3 regions of the Hydrogenophaga sp. NH-16 genome follow, and region 3 is predicted to be linked to each of the others. Evidence: predicted binding sites of a transcription regulator. Region 3 holds the regulator's gene; each other region holds the start of a gene.

Region 1 (3,274 bases), 1.8 Mb from region 3:
CGCCCAGGGCGATCGAGATGTACCAGACAACGTCGTAGCTGCCGGTCCGGTCGTAGAGCACGCCGCCCAGCCAGACGCCCATGAAACTGCCGATCTGGTGGCTGAAGAACACGAAGCCGCCCAGCATGGACATGTGGGCCACGCCGAAAATCTGGGCCAGCATCGCGTTGGTCGGTGGCACCGTCGAGAGCCAGAGCACGCCCATCACGGCGGAGAAGACATAGACGCTTGTGGGCGTGAGCGGTGCCCAGAGGAAGACCACGATGGCGACCGAGCGCGCCAGGTAGATGAAGGCCAGGATGTGGCGTTTGGCCAGGCGCTGTCCCAGCGCGCCGGCGGCGTAGGTGCCGATCACGTTGAACAGGCCGATGATGGCCAGCGCGTAGCTGGCCACCTGCGGCGAGAGGCCGTGGTCCTTGAGGTAGCTGGGCATGTGCACGCCGATGAACACCACCTGGAAGCCGCACACGAAGTAGCCCGCCATCAGCAGTTGGAAGCTGCGGTAGCCGAAGGCCTCGCGCAGGGCCTGCCCGATGGTCTGTTCGCGCTTTGGTGCCGCCCCGCCCCTGAAACCCGGCTCGCGCAGGAACAGTGCCAGCGGCATGATCAGCAGCACCGCTGCCCCGAGGATGAGCAGCGCCTGCTGCCAGCCAAAGCCCGAGATCAGCCAGCCTTCCACAGGCACCATCAGGAACTGGCCGAAGGAGCCGGCCGCCGCCGCCACGCCCATGGCCCAGGAGCGGCGCTCCGCAGGGATCTGGCGACCGATCACACCGTAGACCACGGCATAGGTGGTGCCGGCCTGGGCCGCGCCGATCAGCAGGCCGGCGGTCAGCATGAACACGAACGGCGTGGGCGAGAGCGCCATGCCTGCGAGGCCTGCCGCGTACAGCACCGCTCCGCCGACCAGAACCCGGAAGGCGCCGAAGCGGTCGGCCGCCATGCCGGCGAAGATGCCGAACAGGCCCCAGGCCAGGTTCTGGATGGCCAGCGCGAAGGAAAAATTTTCCCGGGTCCAGCCCATGTCCTGGGTGATCGGCTGCAGCCAGAGACCGAAACCATGGCGCACCCCCATGGAAAGGGTGACGATGGCGGCGCCGCAGAGCAGCACCTGTGCGGCCGACAGGCGCGCTGGTGATACGGAGATGGGAGAAGCTGAAGACATCCCGGCACTGTAGCGAATCCGGCTTTCCCGAAGGCGTCGCAGGGTGGACGCGCGGTGGTGAAATTTCTCGCGCAGATTGATGAGCGCCTGGCATTGCTGGACAGGCGGCGGTCGGTATCTGTGTTTGCATACAGGCTTTTGAAGGGCCTCACCTTACAATTTCCCGATGGCAACCCAATCGAACGAGTACTCCGAAGGCTCCATCCGCGTCCTCAAGGGACTGGAGCCGGTCAAGCAGCGGCCGGGCATGTACACCCGCACCGACAACCCGCTGCACATCATTCAAGAGGTGCTGGACAACGCGGCCGACGAGGCGCTCGCTGGGTTCGGCAAGAAGATCAAGGTCACGCTGCACACCGACGGGTCGGTGAGCGTGGAAGACGACGGCCGCGGCATTCCCTTCGGCCTGCACCCCGAAGAAAAGGCACCCGTGGTCGAGCTGGTGTTCACCCGCCTGCACGCCGGCGGCAAGTTCGACAAGGGCAAGGGTGGTGCTTACAGCTTCTCCGGCGGTCTGCACGGGGTGGGCGTGAGCGTGACCAACGCGCTCTCGACCCGTCTGGAAGTCACCTGCTTCCGCGACGGTCAGGTGGCGAAACTGGCCTTCGGTGCCGGCGACGTGATCGAGCCGCTGGTGGTGACGCCCAAGGGGGAGGGCGACCGCAAGCAGGGCACCACGGTGCGCGCCTGGCCCGACGCCAGGTACTTCGACTCGCCCGCGCTGCCGCTGGGCGAACTGACCCACCTGCTGCGCAGCAAAGCGGTGCTGATGCCCGGCGTGCAGGTCACGCTGGTGAACGAGAAAAGCAGGGATACGCAGACCTGGCAATACAAGGGCGGTTTGCGCGACTACCTGCAGCAGACCCTGACCACCGACCCGGTGATCCCGCTGTTCGAGGGCGAGGGCTACGCCGACGCCAGGGACGACAGCTTCGCCGATGGCGAAGGTGCGGCCTGGGCCGTGGCCTTCACCGAAGACGGCGCGCCAGTGCGTGAGAGCTACGTCAACCTGATTCCCACCAGCGCCGGCGGCACGCACGACAGCGGCCTGCGAGACGGTCTGTTTCAGGCGGTCAAGAGCTTCATCGAGCTGCATGCGCTGCTGCCCAAGGGCGTCAAGCTGCTGCCCGAAGATGTGTTCGCGCGCGCCAGTTATGTGCTGAGTGCCAAGGTGCTGGACCCGCAGTTCCAGGGCCAGGTGAAGGAGCGTCTGAACTCGCGCGACGCCGTTCGCCTGGTCGGCGGTTTCGTGCGCCCGGCGCTGGAGCTCTGGCTCAACCAGCACGTGGACTATGGCAAGAAGCTGGCCGAGCTGGCGATCAAGGCCGCGCAGAGCCGCCAGAAGGCAGGCCAGAAGGTCGAGAAGCGCAAGGGCTCGGGCGTGGCTGTGCTGCCCGGCAAGCTGACCGATTGCGAGAGCCGCGACACCGCGCACAACGAACTCTTCCTGGTGGAGGGCGACTCGGCCGGCGGCAGCGCCAAGATGGGTCGCGACAAGGAGTGCCAGGCCGTGCTCCCGCTGCGCGGCAAGGTGCTCAACACCTGGGAGGTCGAGCGCGACCGCCTGTTCGCCAACACCGAGATCCACGACATCTCGGTTGCCATCGGTGTCGATCCGCACGGGCCGAACGACACGCCCGACCTGAGTGGCCTGCGCTACGGCAAGGTCTGCATCCTGTCGGACGCCGATGTGGACGGTTCGCACATCCAGGTGCTGCTGCTCACCCTGTTCTTCCGCCACTTCCCCAAGCTGATCGAGGCTGGTCATGTATACGTGGCGCGCCCGCCGCTGTTCCGTGTGGACGTGCCGGCGCGTGGCAAGAAGCCCGCGGCCAAGCAGTACGCGCTGGACGAGGGCGAGCTGCACGCCATCCTGGACAAGGCCGAGAAGGACGGCGTGAACCGCGAGAAGTGCCAGATCAGCCGCTTCAAGGGCCTGGGCGAGATGAACGCCGAGCAGCTCTGGGACACCACGCTCAACCCCGACACCCGCCGCCTGCTGCAGGTGACGCTGGGTTCGATGGACTTTGCCGCCACCGAGGCCCTGATCACTCGGCTGATGGGAAAAGGCGAGGCCGCCGCGCGCCGTGAACTGATGGAACTCCACGG
Region 2 (3,274 bases), 460 kb from region 3:
GTCTCGGTGCCCCGAAGCCGGTCCACCGCCTCGGCAACCGCCTCGGCACTGACGCCCTTGGCCTGCAGTTCCTGCTTCACGCGACCTGCGCCCAGCCGGGCGGACCGCCGGTGGATCACCGACTCGACCACCCGCTGTTCGCTGATGAAGCCCTTGGCCTGCAGCTCGTCCAGGGCGCGCTGCACTTCACCAGGCTCCTGCTCGTGGGGTGCCAGCTTCTTCTCCAGCTCGGCGCGCGAGTGTTCGCGGCCGGCCAGCAGCCGCAGCGCTCGGCCCTTGAGCGAGATCTTGTCGAACCCCACCGCAGGACTTATTCAGCGGCCTCGGCTTCGGTGGCCTTGGCCTTCTTGCCCTTGGCAACGGCCGGGGCAGCTTCTTCGGCTCCCGCATCAACCGGCAGCAGGGGCACCCCCAGCTCGGTGCGCACCTTGTTCTCGATCTCCACGCGCAGCTCGGGGTTCTCCTTGAGGAACTCGCGCGCGTTGTCACGACCCTGGCCGATCTTCTCGCCGTTGTAGGCATACCAGGCACCGGACTTCTCGACCACCCGGTGCAGCACGCCCAGATCAAGGATTTCGCCTTCGCGGCTGATGCCTTCGCCGAACAGGATGTCGAATTCGGCCGTCTTGAACGGTGGCGAGACCTTGTTCTTCACCACCTTCACCTTGGTTTCGTTGCCGATCGCGTCCTCGCCTTTCTTGATGGTGCCGGTGCGGCGGATGTCCAGGCGGACGGAGGCGTAGAACTTGAGCGCGTTGCCACCGGTGGTGGTTTCGGGCGAACCGAACATCACGCCGATCTTCATGCGGATCTGGTTGATGAAGATGACCGTGCAGTTGGTCTTCTTGATGGTGGCAGTGAGCTTGCGCAGGGCCTGGCTCATGAGGCGGGCCTGCAGGCCGGGCAGGCTGTCGCCCATCTCGCCCTCGATTTCGGCCTTGGGCGTGAGCGCCGCCACCGAGTCGATGATGACCAGATCGACCGCACCAGAGCGCACCAGTGAATCCACGATCTCCAGCGCCTGTTCGCCGGTGTCGGGCTGACTGATCAGCAGGTCGGGCACATGCACGCCCAGCTTCTGCGCGTACTGGATGTCCAGCGCGTGTTCGGCATCGACGAAGGCGCAGGTGCCGCCGAGCTTCTGCATCTCGGCAATCACCTGCAAGGTCAGCGTGGTCTTACCCGAGGATTCCGGGCCGTAGATTTCGATGACACGGCCACGGGGCAGGCCGCCGACACCCAAAGCAATGTCCAGACCCAGCGAACCGGTGGAGACCACCTGGATGTCCTCGATGGCCTCGCCTTCGCCCAGGCGCATGATGGTGCCCTTGCCGAACTGCTTTTCGATCTGGGCCAGCGCGGCCTGCAGGGCCTTGGCTTTTTCGGTGTTGGTGGCGTTGTCCATGTGCGGTGCTCCTGTGTGTGAGTGGGTACTTGCATCAGTCTGTGGATTTATGTACAGGCTGGATGTCTGAACAGGAGTGTATCGCCACATAAACTTCTCACAAGCCAATAAATGGTCAGTTTGCCTTACCATTTGCCATGCCTGTCTCACCCGCTTCCACGACCGCCGACGACCGCTGGCGGGCCACCCACCTGGGCCGTGTCATGGGTCATGCGCTGCGCCGCTTTGACGAGCGCGTGCTGTTCCTGATGGCGCACGACGCCAATGTGCCCCTGGCCCTGTCCAACCTGGCCGCACGCGAGCAGATCGGCGCCGCCCACATCCACATCACGCGCCACCTCGCCCTCAAGGGTTCGCGCCTGACCGAACTGGCCGCCGCCGCAGGCATGAGCAAGCAGGCCATGGGCGATCTGGTGGCGCAGTGCGAGGCCTGGGACCTGGTGCGGCGCGAGCCCGATCCGCTGGACGCGCGTGCGCGGCGCATCGTCTTCACCGAGACCGGCCTGCTCTGGCTGGAGGCCTTCCGGCTGGCAGTGGCGCGGGCGGAAACCGAGTTCCGCGCGCAGGTCGGCACCGAGGTGGCGACCGTGGTCGCGCTGGGGCTGGAGGCGTATGCTTCGCGCTAGGCGCGCCACCTACAATGACCCCAGAACCCGTAAGGAGACACCCATGCGCATCCTGATTGCAGAAGACGACCAGGTCCTGGCCGACGGTCTGTTGCGCAGTCTGCGGGCCGCAGGTGCCGCGGTCGACCATGTGGCCAATGGCAGCGAGGCCGACGCGGCCCTGATGACCAACAACGAGTTCGACTTGCTGATCCTCGATCTCGGCCTGCCCAAACTGCACGGCCTGGAGGTGCTCAAGCGCCTGCGTTCACGCGGCTCGGCCCTGCCCGTGCTGATCCTGACCGCCGCCGACAGCGTCGATGAGCGGGTCAAGGGCCTGGACTACGGCGCCGACGACTACATGGCCAAGCCGTTCTCGCTGCAGGAGCTCGAAGCCCGGGTGCGCGCGCTCACGCGCCGTGGCATGGGCGGCGCCAGCTCCACCATCAAGCACGGCCCGCTGGTGTACGACCAGGCCGGCCGCGTGGCCACCATCGACGGCAAGATGGTCGAACTCTCGGCACGCGAGCTGGGCCTGCTGGAGGTGTTGCTGCAGCGCGCCGGCCGCCTGGTCAGCAAGGACCAACTGGTCGAGCGGCTGTGCGAGTGGGGCGAGGAGGTAAGCAACAACGCCATCGAGGTCTACATCCACCGTCTGCGCAAGAAGATCGAGAAAGGCCCGATCCGCATCGCGACCGTACGGGGGCTGGGCTACTGCCTCGAAAAGATCTGAGCGCCTGAGCGCCCTCCTGCCCCGACATGCCCGATCACAAGCAGGACAGCCACCGGATCACCTTCGGACTGTTCCAGCGCGAGCAGCGCAGCCTGTTCGGTGAGATCCTCGACTGGATGCTCACGCCGCTGCTGCTGCTGTGGCCGCTGTCGCTGGCACTGACCTGGTTCGTGGCCCAGAGCATTGCGTCCAAACCATTTGACCGGGCGCTCGAGTTCAACCTTCAGGCACTCACACAGTTTGTCGTCACTAAGGACGACAAGGTCAGCTTCAACCTGACCCCGCAGGCGCGCGACCTGCTCAAGGCGGATGACAGCGACCTGGTGTACTACCAGCTCCGGGATGCCCGGCAGGGCGTGATCAGCGGCGAGGCCGATTTCCCGCCACCACCCGACACCAGCGTGCCGGCCGCCGGGCGGGTGCTGTTGCGCGACGACGAGGTGCGCGGCGACGAGGTCCGCGTGGCCTACACCTGGCTAGCGCGGCACAGCGACCCCAGCCAGCTGGTGCTGATGCAGGTGGCCGAAACCA
Region 3 (3,274 bases):
GTCGGGCATGGGATTGGCCGTGTCAGGAATCACACGCCCTCGGGCACAGCGCGTGGCCCTGACCACCCGCACACCACGGGCCATGGCCTCCGACAAGGCCGAGGCCAGCGACTGGTGAACCGTGCCGTTGCCGGTGGCAGCCACCACAATGCCCTGCGGACGCAGTGCCGGGTCCGCCTGCAGCAGCGCGCGAACGATGGAGCCGTCGGCATCGGCATGGCTGGTCACCAGTTGGACGCGTGGCAGCGCATCGGCCCGCAGCACCCGCGCCAGCAGTGCCTCAGAACGCTCGGCGGTCGGGCGGCTTGCAGGAGCATGGAACCACCGGACCTCGCCTTCTTCCACACACGCCATAGGGCCGGCATCGCCCGAATCGAACGCATCCACCCGGTAGCTGTGAACCTTGGTCAAGTGCTCGGGCGCGTGCACCAGCCCCGCACAGACCACCACACACCCTCCGACCTCGGGATGACCCGCCACGGTCACGGCATCCAGCAGGTTCTGAGGGCCATCGGGCACAAGGGCGGTGGCTGGGCGCATCGCGCAGGTGAACACCACCGGCTTGCGGGGCTGCAGCACCGTCTGGATGAAAAAGGCAGTTTCTTCCAGCGTGTCGGTGCCGTGTGTGACCACAACGCCGGCAACCTCGTCGCGTGCAAGGTGGTGAGAGAGCCGAAGCAACAGCCGCTTCCACAGACCGAAGTGCATGTCCTTGCTGTCCACCTGGTCCACCTGCTCCACCTCCAGTGGACTGCCTTGCAGCGCTGGAACGCCCTCCAGAAGATCTTCCACACGAACCTGCCCTGCCACATATCCCACGTTATCTCCTGCCCGGGCGGCCCGTCCGGCGATCGTTCCGCCAGTCCCCAGGATCACGCAAAAGCCTCTGTTGTTGTCGTTCACTTGCCAAGTCTCCGAAACTGTTTAAAAATACAGATACTGGATGTGCAAACAGCCCGTCCAGCCGCATCCCGCCTAACCACGAGGTTGACATGATCGAGTCGTTCCCGCCCAAGCTCACGGCCCGCCAGCAGCAAATCCTGGAGTTGATCCAGAACGCCATTGCCCGCACCGGCGCTCCACCCACCCGCGCAGAAATCGCCACCGAGCTCGGATTCAAGTCGGCCAATGCGGCCGAGGAGCACCTTCAGGCGCTCGCACGCAAAGGCATGATCGAACTGGTCAGCGGCACCTCCCGCGGGATCCGTCTTCGCAGCCGGGATCTGCAGGCCATCAACGATCAGCGGACTCATCAGCTTACACTGCCGATGCCCGGCCTTTCTCAGCTCATGCTGCCCCTGATCGGGCGGGTGGCTGCCGGCTCACCGATCCTCGCTCAGGAACACGTCGACCAGACTTATCACGTCGAGCGCAGCCTGTTCCAGCGCACACCTGACTACCTGCTGCGCGTGCGCGGCATGTCCATGCGCGACGTCGGCATCCTCGACGGCGACCTGCTGGCCGTGCAGTCCGGCAAGGACGCGAAGAATGGGCAGATCGTGGTGGCCAGGCTCGGAGACGATGTGACTGTCAAGCGTTTCATGCGCCGCGACCACCAAATCGAGCTGCACGCGGAAAACCCGGACTACAAAACGATCGTGGTGCAACCGGGTGAACCCTTCGAGATCGAAGGCCTCGCCGTGGGCCTGATTCGCAACAGCTTCCAGATCTGACCCGCTGGGTCGGTGCCGCCCTCGCAGGTGGCGGGCGTTTTGCCAGAACAGCACACTGTCCTTGGCAAACCCTGCGAGAGCGGCTCTTCCGAACCAATCCTGCCTGTGTCCAACCCCTTTCCGGAGTTTCACATGGGAATCCGCATCACCTCCAAGACCTGGCGCGCTCCGTTGCAGTTGATCGACAACTGGCTGCCGTCACCTCCTTGTCCCAACAAGACCCGCAAACCGCTGCCAACGTTGATGCAGCGGTTTGTCAGGGCCGGATGGTTGGCCAACAAGCAACCGAAACAGTCGCTGTCGGCCTCTCACGGCGCTTCCATGGACGAGGTGTCGCGGCCCTCACAGACAGCAACCATCCGCTTGAAGCACACCAGCCAACCGGATCGAAGCGCTTGCCTGGTGATTTCAGGGCGCATGGCCGATGTCTGCGCCGAACTGGACCGTCTGGCCGCTCTCGAGCACCGCACCGAACCCGCCTGACAGCTCAAAGTCTGTACAGAATGCTCATGGCGGCACAATAGTGCTCCATGAACATCGTGATACTGGACGACTATCAGGACGCCGTCCGAAAGCTGGATTGCGCAGCGCGCCTCGACCCCTATCCCGCCAAAGTGTTCACCAACACGGTCAAGGGGGTCGGGCAACTGTCCATACGGTTGCGGGATGCCGACATCGTGGTCCTGATCCGGGAAAGAACCCCGGTATCCCGTCAACTGGTTGACAAGCTGCCTCGCCTGAAGCTCATTGCGCAGACGGGGCGTATCGGCAGCCATATTGACGTCACTGCCTGCACCGAACGCGGCATCGCCGTGGCCGAAGGCACAAGTTCCCCGATCTCCACCGCCGAGCTGACATGGGCTCTGGTCATGGCGTCGATGCGGCGCATTCCCCAGTATGTCGCAAGCCTCAAGCACGGTGCCTGGCAACAGTCGGGGCTGAAGTCATCGTCCATGCCCGCCAACTTCGGCCTCGGCATGGTTCTTCACGGCAAGACACTCGGCTTGTGGAGCTATGGCCGCATCGGCAAGCTGGTCGCTGCTTACGGCAAGGCCTTCGGCATGCAGGTGCTGGTCTGGGGTAGCGATGAGTCCTGCCGGCAGGCCGTTTCCGACGGCTTTGAGGTCGCAGCCAGCCGGGAAGATCTCTTTGAGCGTTCGGATGTGCTCAGCCTTCATCTTCGACTCAGCGACCGCAGCGCGGGCTGTGTCACGCTGGAGGATCTTTCTCGCATGAAGCCGACCGCTCTGCTGGTCAATACATCCAGGGCCGAACTGATCGAGGCCGAGGCCTTGCTGACCGCGTTGAACCGGGGGCGCCCCGGCATGGCCGCCATCGATGTTTTCGAATCAGAGCCGATTCTTCAGGGGCATGCGCTGCTCAGGCTCGAGAACTGCATCTGCACGCCTCACATCGGCTACGTCGAGCTCAGCAACTACGAGACCTTGTTCTCGGCTGCCTTCGACAATGTGGTCAATTTCATCAAGGGAACGCCCACCAACATCGTCAACCCTGGCGCCCTGCAAGTGCGACGCTGACCATCAGGCTCAGCAGCGCCAACAAAAAAAGCCAGCACGTGTCTGGCTTTTTTTGTTGAGCAA

What was found. Region 3 encodes LexA, which represses DNA repair genes until DNA is damaged. Its sites were predicted from a motif close to ACTGTATNNNNATACAGT; they were not measured.
Region 1: a site for LexA is predicted at 1,283-1,300, ahead of DD542_RS04275 (DNA topoisomerase IV subunit B). Genes of this name have one in related genera too.
Region 2: a site for LexA is predicted at 1,446-1,463, ahead of recA (recombinase RecA). Genes of this name have one in related genera too.

Annotation. Positions count from the first base shown of each region.
Region 1 covers NZ_CP029344.1:886,681-889,954, forward strand. Annotated here, with positions in the region: gene DD542_RS04270 (MFS transporter) at 1-1,165, opposite strand, end outside; gene DD542_RS04275 (DNA topoisomerase IV subunit B) at 1,332-3,274, shown strand, end outside.
Region 2 covers NZ_CP029344.1:2,225,789-2,229,062, reverse strand. Annotated here, with positions in the region: gene recX (recombination regulator RecX) at 1-302, opposite strand, end outside; gene recA (recombinase RecA) at 311-1,405, opposite strand; gene DD542_RS10780 (helix-turn-helix domain-containing protein) at 1,543-2,031, shown strand; gene DD542_RS10775 (response regulator transcription factor) at 2,075-2,743, shown strand; gene DD542_RS10770 (sensor histidine kinase) at 2,770-3,274, shown strand, end outside.
Region 3 covers NZ_CP029344.1:2,686,012-2,689,285, reverse strand. Annotated here, with positions in the region: gene DD542_RS13005 (asparaginase) at 1-876, opposite strand, end outside; gene lexA (transcriptional repressor LexA) at 993-1,673, shown strand; gene DD542_RS12995 (hypothetical protein) at 1,806-2,156, shown strand; gene DD542_RS12990 (D-2-hydroxyacid dehydrogenase family protein) at 2,204-3,211, shown strand.